3 regions of the Thalassobacillus hwangdonensis genome follow, and region 1 is predicted to be linked to each of the others. Evidence: riboswitches for the same ligand, from Rfam matches in the RefSeq annotation. Region 1 holds a riboswitch; each other region holds the start of a gene.
The links. Region 1 has a riboswitch for cyclic di-GMP ahead of ACFQ2J_RS13940 (anti-repressor SinI family protein). Riboswitches for the same ligand answer to the same signal wherever they lie in the genome.

Region 1 (3,273 bases):
CCGACTCCTGAACTTTCGTTTGCGGTACGTTACCTGCACACGGCAGGTGGTATTGTCATCACAGCGAGCCACAACCCGCCCGAATATAACGGCTTCAAAGTGTACAACGAAGATGGCGGACAACTGCCATTGGAGCAGGCAGCTGAAGTCATCGATTACGTCAATCAGGTCGAAAACGAACTCACTGTCGATGTAGCTGACCAAGTTGAGTTGGAAGAACAAGGCTTGCTGGAATGGATCGATAAGAAAGTGGATGATGCTTATTTGAAAGAGCTTCGTTCGGTAAGCTTCAATCCGCATATGAATCACGACATGGCTGACGAATTGCAAGTCGTCTTCACACCGCTTCACGGTACAGCGAAGTTCCTGGTCGAAGAAGGCCTGAAGCAGATGGGCTTGAAACACGTGCATACCGTCGAAGAACAGGCACAGCCTGACCCTGAATTTCCGTCAGTGGAATCTCCGAATCCTGAGGAGCATCAGGCATTCGAACTTGCGATTAAAAAAGGGAAGCAGGTAGGCGCGGATATTCTGATCGGCACGGATCCTGACGCAGATCGCCTCGGTGTAGCTGTACCGGATGCAGATGATGATTATACGGTACTATCCGGAAACCAGCTCGGCGCGCTGATGCTGGATTACATCCTTTCCCAGCATTCGGATCTTCCGGATAATGGACTACTTATCAAGACGATCGTAACGTCCGAGTTCGGCCGCAAAGTCGCAGACTACTATGATGTCGCGACCCTCGACACCTTGACAGGCTTTAAATTCATCGGAGAAAAAATTCGTGAATTCGAACGCACCGGAGAATATGAATTTTTATTCGGTTATGAAGAAAGCTACGGTTTCCTCGTAAAAGAATTCGCTCGTGACAAGGATGCAGTCCAGGCTGCTATCCTTGCTGCAGAACTGGCCTTGTTCTGGAAGTCGAAAGGGAAGACGCTGCTGGAAGCGCTGGACGAACTTTATCAGCGTTATGGCTATTACGTGGAGGACCTGCAATCCATCAAGCTTGATGGAAAAGAAGGTACTGAAAAAATCCAATCAATTATGGAAGCCTTCCGTGGCATGGAAATCGATCAAGTAGGATCGTTGAAGGTCGTCGCTGTCGAAGACTATGCATCCTCCAAGCGCCACCACGTGGCAGAAGGTAAAGAGAGTGAAATTACACTGCCGAAATCGAACGTACTTAAATTCATCTTGGAAGAGGATTGCTGGTTCTGCCTTCGTCCATCAGGTACGGAGCCGAAAATTAAATTCTATTATGGGGTGAAGTCGGATTCCTTCAACGAAAGTCTGGATCGCCTCGAACAACTGAAAACCTATGTGAATGAAAAATTGCATGCACTCGTTTAATCCGAAAGGCCGCCTGAATGGTGGCCTTTTTTGGTCAAAATTATTCTATTACCATACATCGACAAATCCTGCATTTTGAGTATGCTAAAACGCAACTTTATACCTATGTAAATGTTATAAAAGGACTAGTAATTTGTCAGATAGTATAGTAGACTGTATTTATCAGAAAATTAAAAATAAGTCGCTAGTCAAAGGCAAACTTATCGAAAGGTAAGGACGCAAAGCTTCGGATCTAATGCTGCTCTTCCCGGGATCCATACATAAAAAAGAGCGAAGATGGCCGAGCTGCCTAAGGTGATGGATGATGGAGGATGATCATTCATGCAAACGAATTGGCGCAAGGAAGCAATCGATGTCGAGTGGGTAGTATTGATGTCAGAAGCCAAAGCCTTAGGTTTATCGAAACAAGAAGTTGAAGCATTTTTAAAAGAAAGAGCAGAGAGAAAGCCGACACTGCAGAGCAAATCTGCCGGCATTTAGACGACTGAGATCTTGTATAGAAAGATAAGACGCAAGCCGTACGTTGCCCTGGGACCTAAGGAGCAAATACGGCTTTGTTAATTTTTACAGAGAAAAAAAGCTTTTCTTTTTCAACGATCTGTCACATACTATAATTATGAATACTGAATATTCAGAATTCTATGGGGGTGGACAAGTTGTTGACCGTTAAGATGCTCAAGCCCTATTATGTGAAAGAAGACAGCCACTACACGCGCATCGTGCTTGCATATCAGTACTTTTCTGTATTGGTGGACGGACAGTTGTATCACTTCATTCCGAAAGAATCGAAAGAGATTATCATCGATCGCAAGAAAAACCGGATTCATAACGTCTATGATATTTTTGTTTTCCAAAGAGGTAAAAAAGTGATTTATGTGGCAGTTGCGGATCTGCTCGTGCTGCCGGAATTCATGACTCAGATCCAGTCGATTTTAAAAACGCATGACCGAATCGAAGAAAAAGAAGAAGATCCCTCAGAGTCCATTGGCTTGTTCGAAGAATTGGAAAAAGGGAACCTTCGCAGGTTGATTGACAAAGCCATTGATAATGGGGATGAAGTGCTTTTCAATCAATTGACCCAGAAGCTGAACCAAACGATAAGAAGTTGATGACTAGTGGGTGCCTAAATTCAGGCATCCATTTTTGTGGGAAAAGGTGAAAAAGTGTGCAGGATGGCGAAAAAATGAGAAAATGGCATAAGATGAACGATAACCTGCATAATATGAAAGGATATAGGGGTTTTCAAGCATAGTATTGTTCTTTATAATGAAATTAATAATTCTTTATTAAGAACGTTCAGAACGCTGACGTACTAATTATTTTTTTGATTTGCAGTTCTTTTTAAAGAACGACCTTACTGAGTGGAGGTTTGTACATTGATTGGACGACGATTGAAAGAACTGCGATTGGACAAAGGTATATCTCTGAGTGAGCTCTCGAGAAGGTCGGGGGTGTCTAAATCCTATATCAGCAATATCGAGCGCGGGGTCCAAAAAAATCCATCATTGATTGTACTGAGAAAGCTATCGAAGACGCTGGACGTTACGATTGAGCAGCTTGTTGCCTGGAAGTTTGCCTCAAAGGACGAAAAAAGCAGTTAATGAATGGAGATGGTGAACGCGGTGGAAACGAAAGTACTGGATGAAGAGTGGATCATGCTGATGAAGGAAGCGAAAGGGTTAGGGTTGTCGATTCAAGATGTTGAACGATTGCTGCAAACAAATAATGATGGAAGTAAAGAATAATCCCGTGACATAACATTGTCGCGGGATTATTCTATCTCGTCATCAGTTACCTCAATCTCTGCATAGTTGACATCTCCATGAATGAGCTCTGCCTGGCCACTTGTTAAATCGGTGATCCAATTCGAGAATTCGTCTTCACGTCCACTTTCTACGTAGACAACCAATTCCA
Region 2 (3,273 bases), on a different contig from region 1:
TAATAAAGTAATGTTCCAGACATTTTTGAAGCAGGATGCAGCCCCGACGTTTGAACAACGGATGATGGATTTGACACGAGGATTCATGATGAACAACTGGATGAAGGACCATTATCTGCAGGCGGATGAGTCTAGGTATTTGAGTTCCTTTGCCATCAGCGGCGCCATCCAGGTAATCAAGGATTGGCTTGAAAACGATTTGGACCAGTCTCCGAAGCAAATGGCTGTGCTGATCAATAACTTCATCAATTACGGATTTTCCTATCTTGATAAATGAAAACATCCAGAACCCGGGAGTTCTGGATGTTCTTTTATTACGCCCGCTTTCTGATCGTGTAAAGTGTAGCTCCCTGCACAATAAACGTAAGCAGGATCAGCACCCACATCGTATCCCGGTAAAAATCATAAGAGACTTCCGAAAAAGAATGCGCCGTTTCCAACAGCAGCCATCCGATTGGAAGGATCGGTGCTGAGAACATGTAAGACTTGTTCAGAATCGCCTGGCCTCGTTCATCTTTCCCTTCTTCTCCCCAAGACACCTTGAAGATGATATAAAGTGATACTAAAAATACCGGCATTAAAATGATTCCTGCGAAAATCATTCAATCTCCCTCCCCTTGTATTGAAATACTTCATTTATATCCTTTTCGAACAACTCTGCGATTTGAAACGCTAACTTGAGTGATGGATTGTAACGGTTTTTCTCCAATGAAACGACTGTTTGTCTGCTGACACCAAGCTTCTGGGCAACTTCCTTTTGCGACCACTTCTTCTCTGCACGAAAGACCGCAATACGATTCTCCAACTCTCCATTATCTTTAAGCACCATATGTTCAACTCCTCACGATGCTTATTGTAATATATTTTTTACATAGTGTCAAAAATATATTACATATTACCATAAAAAAATTCCCAACCATGTGGCTGGAAAGTTGACAGTACGCTCTATGATGAAAAATTATGCTTTCATGATGATCTGATTATGTAACTGGTCCAATTCCTGTGAAAGTTTGAGGACGATCGGGTCTTGAAATCCACGTTCCATCCCTTCCTGCATCATCCGGTGGCGTTTTCTTTCAAGCTCTCTCCGGATGGGGTCGTACAACTGAGGTTGAGCCATGCAACCTCCTCCTTTAATATCATACATAATTAAATTGTCCCTTTGCAATATTTTACATTATGGTATCATATTTCAATAAAAATTGGTACATTTCTAAAAAAATAATTCAAAAACAATGCCTTTATACCCATTAATTCCCATTAACAATATTAAAATAGTAATAAATACCCTTATATGGTTAGAAAATACCACACATAAGTAATAGATGTTATTTTACTAGTATAGTAATATGTACATATCGACGCATGTCGAAAGGAGGAGATTTATGTTGAAAGTGGTTAATGCTTACTTATTATCCCCGCAAGATATCAATGATCTGATCTACGCTATCGATACGACGATCAATCATGAGAATTTTTCTTCCGATCAAATCGACCGCCTTAAAAGTTTGAAGTTAGAATTCGCAATTAATGAAAAAGATATAGTTAACCATTCAGACTTCAGAAAAAGCTTAACTGCTAGAGAAGACGAAGTACTTTCCCACCTATTGAACGGAGCAAACTCGCTGAATATTTCAAAATCCCTTCATATTTCAGAACACACCGCAAAAGCCCACATCAAGAACATCTACAAAAAATTAGATGTGAATGGTAAATCTGAACTGATATTGCGATACACGTGAAATAAAGATACAACTAATATCCGCCCTACCGATAATGGCAAACCAGTTGAAAGGCTGGGACGCAAAACCACGGGTCTACAGATGTTCTATCTACGATAGCCGGGTTACCGAAGCATGGGAGACAAAGCAGTCTCTTATTTGAGACTGCTTTTTTTAATGAATAAAAAGGAGCGATTCAATGAAAACAGATTACATGCCGTTAACTGTCGCTGAAAGTTTTTATCATAATTACCAGCCGATCTTCAATCTTAGAACATGGAACAAAACAGGATACGAGGTTTTATTCCGCTCAAAGATTCACGCAACCCCAGTCAAAGCATTTCAAATTGCCAAAAAGGAAAAGAACCTCTTCAAACTGGATATCGAGTCGATAAAACTGGCTCTTCACAACCTATCGACTTTTCAACACATTCACAAAGGTGCCAAGTTGTTCATCAATGTCTATCCTTCCACGATACTTCATCCAGATTTCAACTTCTTCTTCAAAGAACATATTCACCCTTGTGTACAGAAAGATTCTCTCGTGTTTGAGTTGAACGAATCCGAAGAGTTGGATCACCCAGGTCCACTTGTAAAAAAATTAGATTCCTTAAAGAGTTCTGGCTTGAAAATAGCTATCGATGATTTCGGTGCTGGCAGGAGTGACATGATGAACCTGCTGGAATTGAACCCGGATTATATCAAAGTCGACCGTTATATTACTTCCGAACTCGATACATCACCGAAGAAACAGGAATTTCTTCAGTATTTAGTCAACTATAGCCGAAGATTCAACATTAAATTGATTTTAGAAGGGATTGAGACTTCAAAAGAACTTACGGTAGCCAAAATGCTTGGAGTAACGTATGCTCAAGGTTTCTTATTGGGAAAACCACAAAAGTTGATGTAATAGGAACGGAGGGGCCATGATGATTTGGTTAGTCAGTTATGGTTTAGTGGTTAGTTTGTTGATGTTGTTCCTGTTGCTGAAAGGTAATCGACTTTTTGTGAAAAAGAAAAAAGAAATCGTAGAATTGCAAAAGCAGCTTCAAACTATAAAGAAAGAACTCATGCCCGTAAAAGCAGGTACGAGGAGGAATTTCCGTTTAGAAGTCCCACAAATCCCTTGTACGATCGAGTTCGTTGACGTGGAGGAAGAAAGCCTGAAAAGACTGACGAATAGAAAAATCACTTCACACATTGAAGATATAAGCACATCTGGTTTAAAAATTACCTCACCATACAATTTGCCGATAAAGTCGAAGCTGAAAATAAAAGTCGTGTTTGAATTGAACAATGAAACCTTTGAACAATTCGGACTCCTTGTCAGGAAAGAAGAGCATATCCATCAAAAGATGAACCAATACGGAGTGCAGTTCATCAATGTATCGATGAAACAGCAACAGAGTATCATCTTACAGCTAAATAAGATTCAAGCTGAGCGAAGGCAAAAAAGAATTTCTTAGCGAATAAAAGGTGCTTCATGAGAAGCACCTTTTATTCTATTGCTTTTCCAACTGACCCGAACAACCTCATCTTTATTCTGATTGTT
Region 3 (3,273 bases), on a different contig from region 1:
TGAACCTATTATATAACTTGAAATTAGAGTTAAAATGTTCAAAGTAGTATTGTCTCCTCAATTATTAGTTTGCTATTATAAGTATTTCTCTTTGTTATTTATTTTTTCCTGCAACCCTTCTTGTAATAACTGCTCAGCTCGTTTCTCTTCCAAAACTGAACCCGTTAGCTCAGGCACAGAAAATTTCACGCCTTAGCACTTCACCGCGATGAGTGACAGTCCCTCATCGCGGTGAAGCTTTAGCAGAGCGGGGGACTGTCCCTCAATGCGTTAAAGCAATAGAGGAGCTGGGAAAGTGAATCCCGGCTCCTCTATTATTGGGCGATGCATAGTTTGTTGCGGCCGCTTTCTTTTGCTTCGTATAAAGCGACGTCGGCACGTTTCAGGAAGTCTTTGATTACTACGTCCTGCTTCGTCAGGCTCGAAGCCCCGATGGAAACAGTTATATGGAGCGGCTGATTGTCCGGTAAGACAAACGTGTTGTTTTCTACCCGCTTTCTTATCCGTTCTCCAACAGCAGTCGCCTGGGTAAGCCTGCAATTAGGAAGCAATATTGAGAATTCCTCACCGCCGTTTCTCGAGACAATATCCATGTCCCGAGAGGTCTCGTTTAAGATCGCTCCAAGCTGTTTCAGCACTTCATCCCCTGCATCATGGCCGTAAGTATCATTCACTTTCTTGAAATGATCGATATCAATTACCAGAATGGATAAACTCTCATGCTTTTCTTTAAACCTGGTTGTAAAGATATTCAAATAGTAGTCAAATTGCCGTACGTTGTTCAGTCCAGTCAAGAAGTCCACTTCGGCCGATTCTTTATAGAAGTGGAATAAGCGGTTGGCTTCCTGCATATCAATGAATACTTTCACTGCTAAGAGCCCTGCAATGATTCCAAACGGCCAATAGAAAAGTAAGATTTCCTGGCGTAACGCTTCATCACTGATTGTGATATATAATGCGATCGTTACAAATAACATGCCTATGATATTCCCGAAAAACATTTTGACTTTTATGCTGTCGATTTGTGCATATTTAGCTAGCAAAATTACACAGCCTCCCAACAGCAGGGAGAGTGCTACAGCAACGTAAGCTGCTTCAGTAAAACCGAAGAAGAAACGGCTTCCTGCAATGATTACCGTCGTTACAATCGTGGCAGGAATGCCACCATAAAAACCTATGAAGAGGATAGCCAGATGTCTCAAGTCAACCCTGACAGTATCAGTCGCCTGGATGGAAAAGTACATCAATAGTAAGCCGAGTAGTCCAAAGAAGAAGCCGTAACCTATCGAGGTCTTCAAGGAGTTCTTGGAATTCAAAGGTTTGGGGAAGATTTTACTCATCAAATAAAAGCAGGATATGAGAACAGCAGCGTTTGCTGCGAGATCCTTAATCAAATAAATCACCTATTTCCATTACTGGTAATCGTTACAAATATAGTTATCTAAAAGTATAGCATTTTTAAGAAATATGTCGAAAAGAGAATGTAAAATCTTTGTGAAATAATCATAAAATTCCTTTTTCCTCACCAGTATGAACTAGTATTAAAGCCGAAAAGTGATTATAATAGGTACAAAGCAAGGCTATAACTGCTTCACACATCAACGAAGAGAAGGCAATGAACGATAACTCTTCATGTGGGCACTTGAGTTATCGGGAGTCACTAGTGCAACCGGCTCCTAAATGGAGGTATGAAAGATGAGTTTTTCCCCTTTGGATTATTACTTAAATGTGTATTCTCCTTCTGCAAAGGATTTACTAGAACAGCTCCGGAAACATGACGCCATTACATATCAACATTCGTTACAGGTAACCGATTATTATGTAAGGTTCTGTGATTATTGGTCATTGTCGAAAATGCTGGTGCCTTCACGGGTGCTTTCTGTGCTGCTTCACGATATCGGAAAGCTGCAGGTCCCGAAGCGCATCTTACAGAAGCGAAGTCCACTTACTAATATGGAGTGGCATATTTTAAAAGGGCATCCGCGATATGGTACTGAAATTTTGAGTGACCATACGGACATTAAATTAGAACCAGATGTGGTCTTGTATCATCACGAAAACCTCGATGGTTCCGGCTATCTTTATGGATTGCAGGGTGCAAGGCTGGATTCCTGTGTGAGAATCTTGCGGATCATCGATAGTTATGATGCCATGATAAGTGCAAGATCCTATGGGAAAGTTTTCACACCAGGAGAGGCGCTTGAAGACTTGAGGAAGCATGGGGATACCCACTATGATGCAGATTATGTCGATCTCTTTGAAGAATTCATCCGTGAGAAGAGTATGAAAAAATCTCTTCCTTTATAAATTTAAAGAATGAGGCTCCCAGCACAATGTGTATGGGAGCCTCTAATTTTATTTCGGGCACATATTTGGACATTATTTCCTACTGTTCCTAGAATAGAATCAAGAAAGTAGGAAGGGAAGGATAAGTGTGGCAGAGTTCAAACGTAATGTAGATAAACAGTGGTATGTGAAATACGATGAGGTAGGATTCCCTTCGATCCAGAAAGGGTGGGTCCTGCCTGCTGGCCAGTTCGAGATGTTCGATCCGTTCATCCTGATGGCGGAAGACTGGTTCAAGAAGGGAACATTCACCGATCATCCACACCGCGGCTTCCAGACGATCACCTATGTCGTCGATGGAAGGCTGGAGCACATCGACAATGGTGGGGGAAGAGATATCCTTGAGCCAGGTGACGTTCAGTACATGAATGCCGGTGGCGGAGCAAGGCACGCGGAGGACGGTGTCGAAGATGATATCGCGCATACCCTTCAGCTATGGCTGAATCTGCCGAAGGAAAAGAAATTCACCGGAACGAGATATCAGAACCTTTATGGTGAAGACGCGCCGGTCGTACGATTTGATGGCGGCCAGGCAAAAGTTTTCTCAGGAAACGTGGCAGGTGTGAAAGGCCCGATGGATTCTATCGTACCGATCACGTTGACGGAACTGACGATGGAAGAAGGTGCTTCGTTCACCCTCGACCTGCCAGAGAATCACAATGCGTTCGCATATGTCCTTGCCGGTTCAGCAGATATCGGGGAAGATCCGGTGAATTTGAACAAACATGGTGTAGCAACTCTGAGCTTTAACGAAGAGGCTCCTAACGACGCAACAAGCGAACTGAAGGTCACTTCCAAAAAGCGCCGAACGAGAGTGCTCGTTTATTCCGGCAAGCCGATACGTGAGCAAGTGGTCGCGCATGGTCCATTTGTCATGAATTCAATGGAAGAAATTAAGCAGGCATACGAAGATTTCCGCAACGGAAA

Region 2: another riboswitch for cyclic di-GMP. It lies ahead of ACFQ2J_RS17845 (EAL domain-containing protein); the one in region 1 lies ahead of ACFQ2J_RS13940 (anti-repressor SinI family protein).
Region 3: another riboswitch for cyclic di-GMP. It lies ahead of ACFQ2J_RS17230 (HD-GYP domain-containing protein); the one in region 1 lies ahead of ACFQ2J_RS13940 (anti-repressor SinI family protein).

Annotation. Positions count from the first base shown of each region.
Region 1 is NZ_JBHTKL010000005.1:912,555-915,827, forward strand. It holds gene ACFQ2J_RS13935 (phospho-sugar mutase) at 1-1,359, shown strand, start outside; cyclic di-GMP riboswitch class I at 1,543-1,652, shown strand; gene ACFQ2J_RS13940 (anti-repressor SinI family protein) at 1,681-1,839, shown strand; gene ACFQ2J_RS13945 (IDEAL domain-containing protein) at 2,019-2,468, shown strand; gene ACFQ2J_RS13950 (helix-turn-helix domain-containing protein) at 2,736-2,960, shown strand; gene ACFQ2J_RS13955 (anti-repressor SinI family protein) at 2,964-3,104, shown strand; gene ACFQ2J_RS13960 (YigZ family protein) at 3,131-3,273, opposite strand, start outside.
Region 2 is NZ_JBHTKL010000006.1:448,085-451,357, forward strand. It holds gene ACFQ2J_RS17820 (TetR/AcrR family transcriptional regulator) at 1-277, shown strand, start outside; gene ACFQ2J_RS17825 (hypothetical protein) at 315-602, opposite strand; gene ACFQ2J_RS17830 (helix-turn-helix transcriptional regulator) at 599-829, opposite strand; gene ACFQ2J_RS17835 (Spo0E family sporulation regulatory protein-aspartic acid phosphatase) at 959-1,120, opposite strand; gene ACFQ2J_RS17840 (response regulator transcription factor) at 1,386-1,742, shown strand; cyclic di-GMP riboswitch class I at 1,769-1,854, shown strand; gene ACFQ2J_RS17845 (EAL domain-containing protein) at 1,921-2,631, shown strand; gene ACFQ2J_RS17850 (PilZ domain-containing protein) at 2,651-3,187, shown strand; gene fba (class II fructose-1,6-bisphosphate aldolase) at 3,219-3,273, opposite strand, start outside.
Region 3 is NZ_JBHTKL010000006.1:317,866-321,138, reverse strand. It holds gene plsY (glycerol-3-phosphate 1-O-acyltransferase PlsY) at 1-42, opposite strand, end outside; gene ACFQ2J_RS17235 (GGDEF domain-containing protein) at 315-1,394, opposite strand; cyclic di-GMP riboswitch class II at 1,600-1,683, shown strand; gene ACFQ2J_RS17230 (HD-GYP domain-containing protein) at 1,696-2,307, shown strand; gene ACFQ2J_RS17225 (pirin family protein) at 2,429-3,273, shown strand, end outside.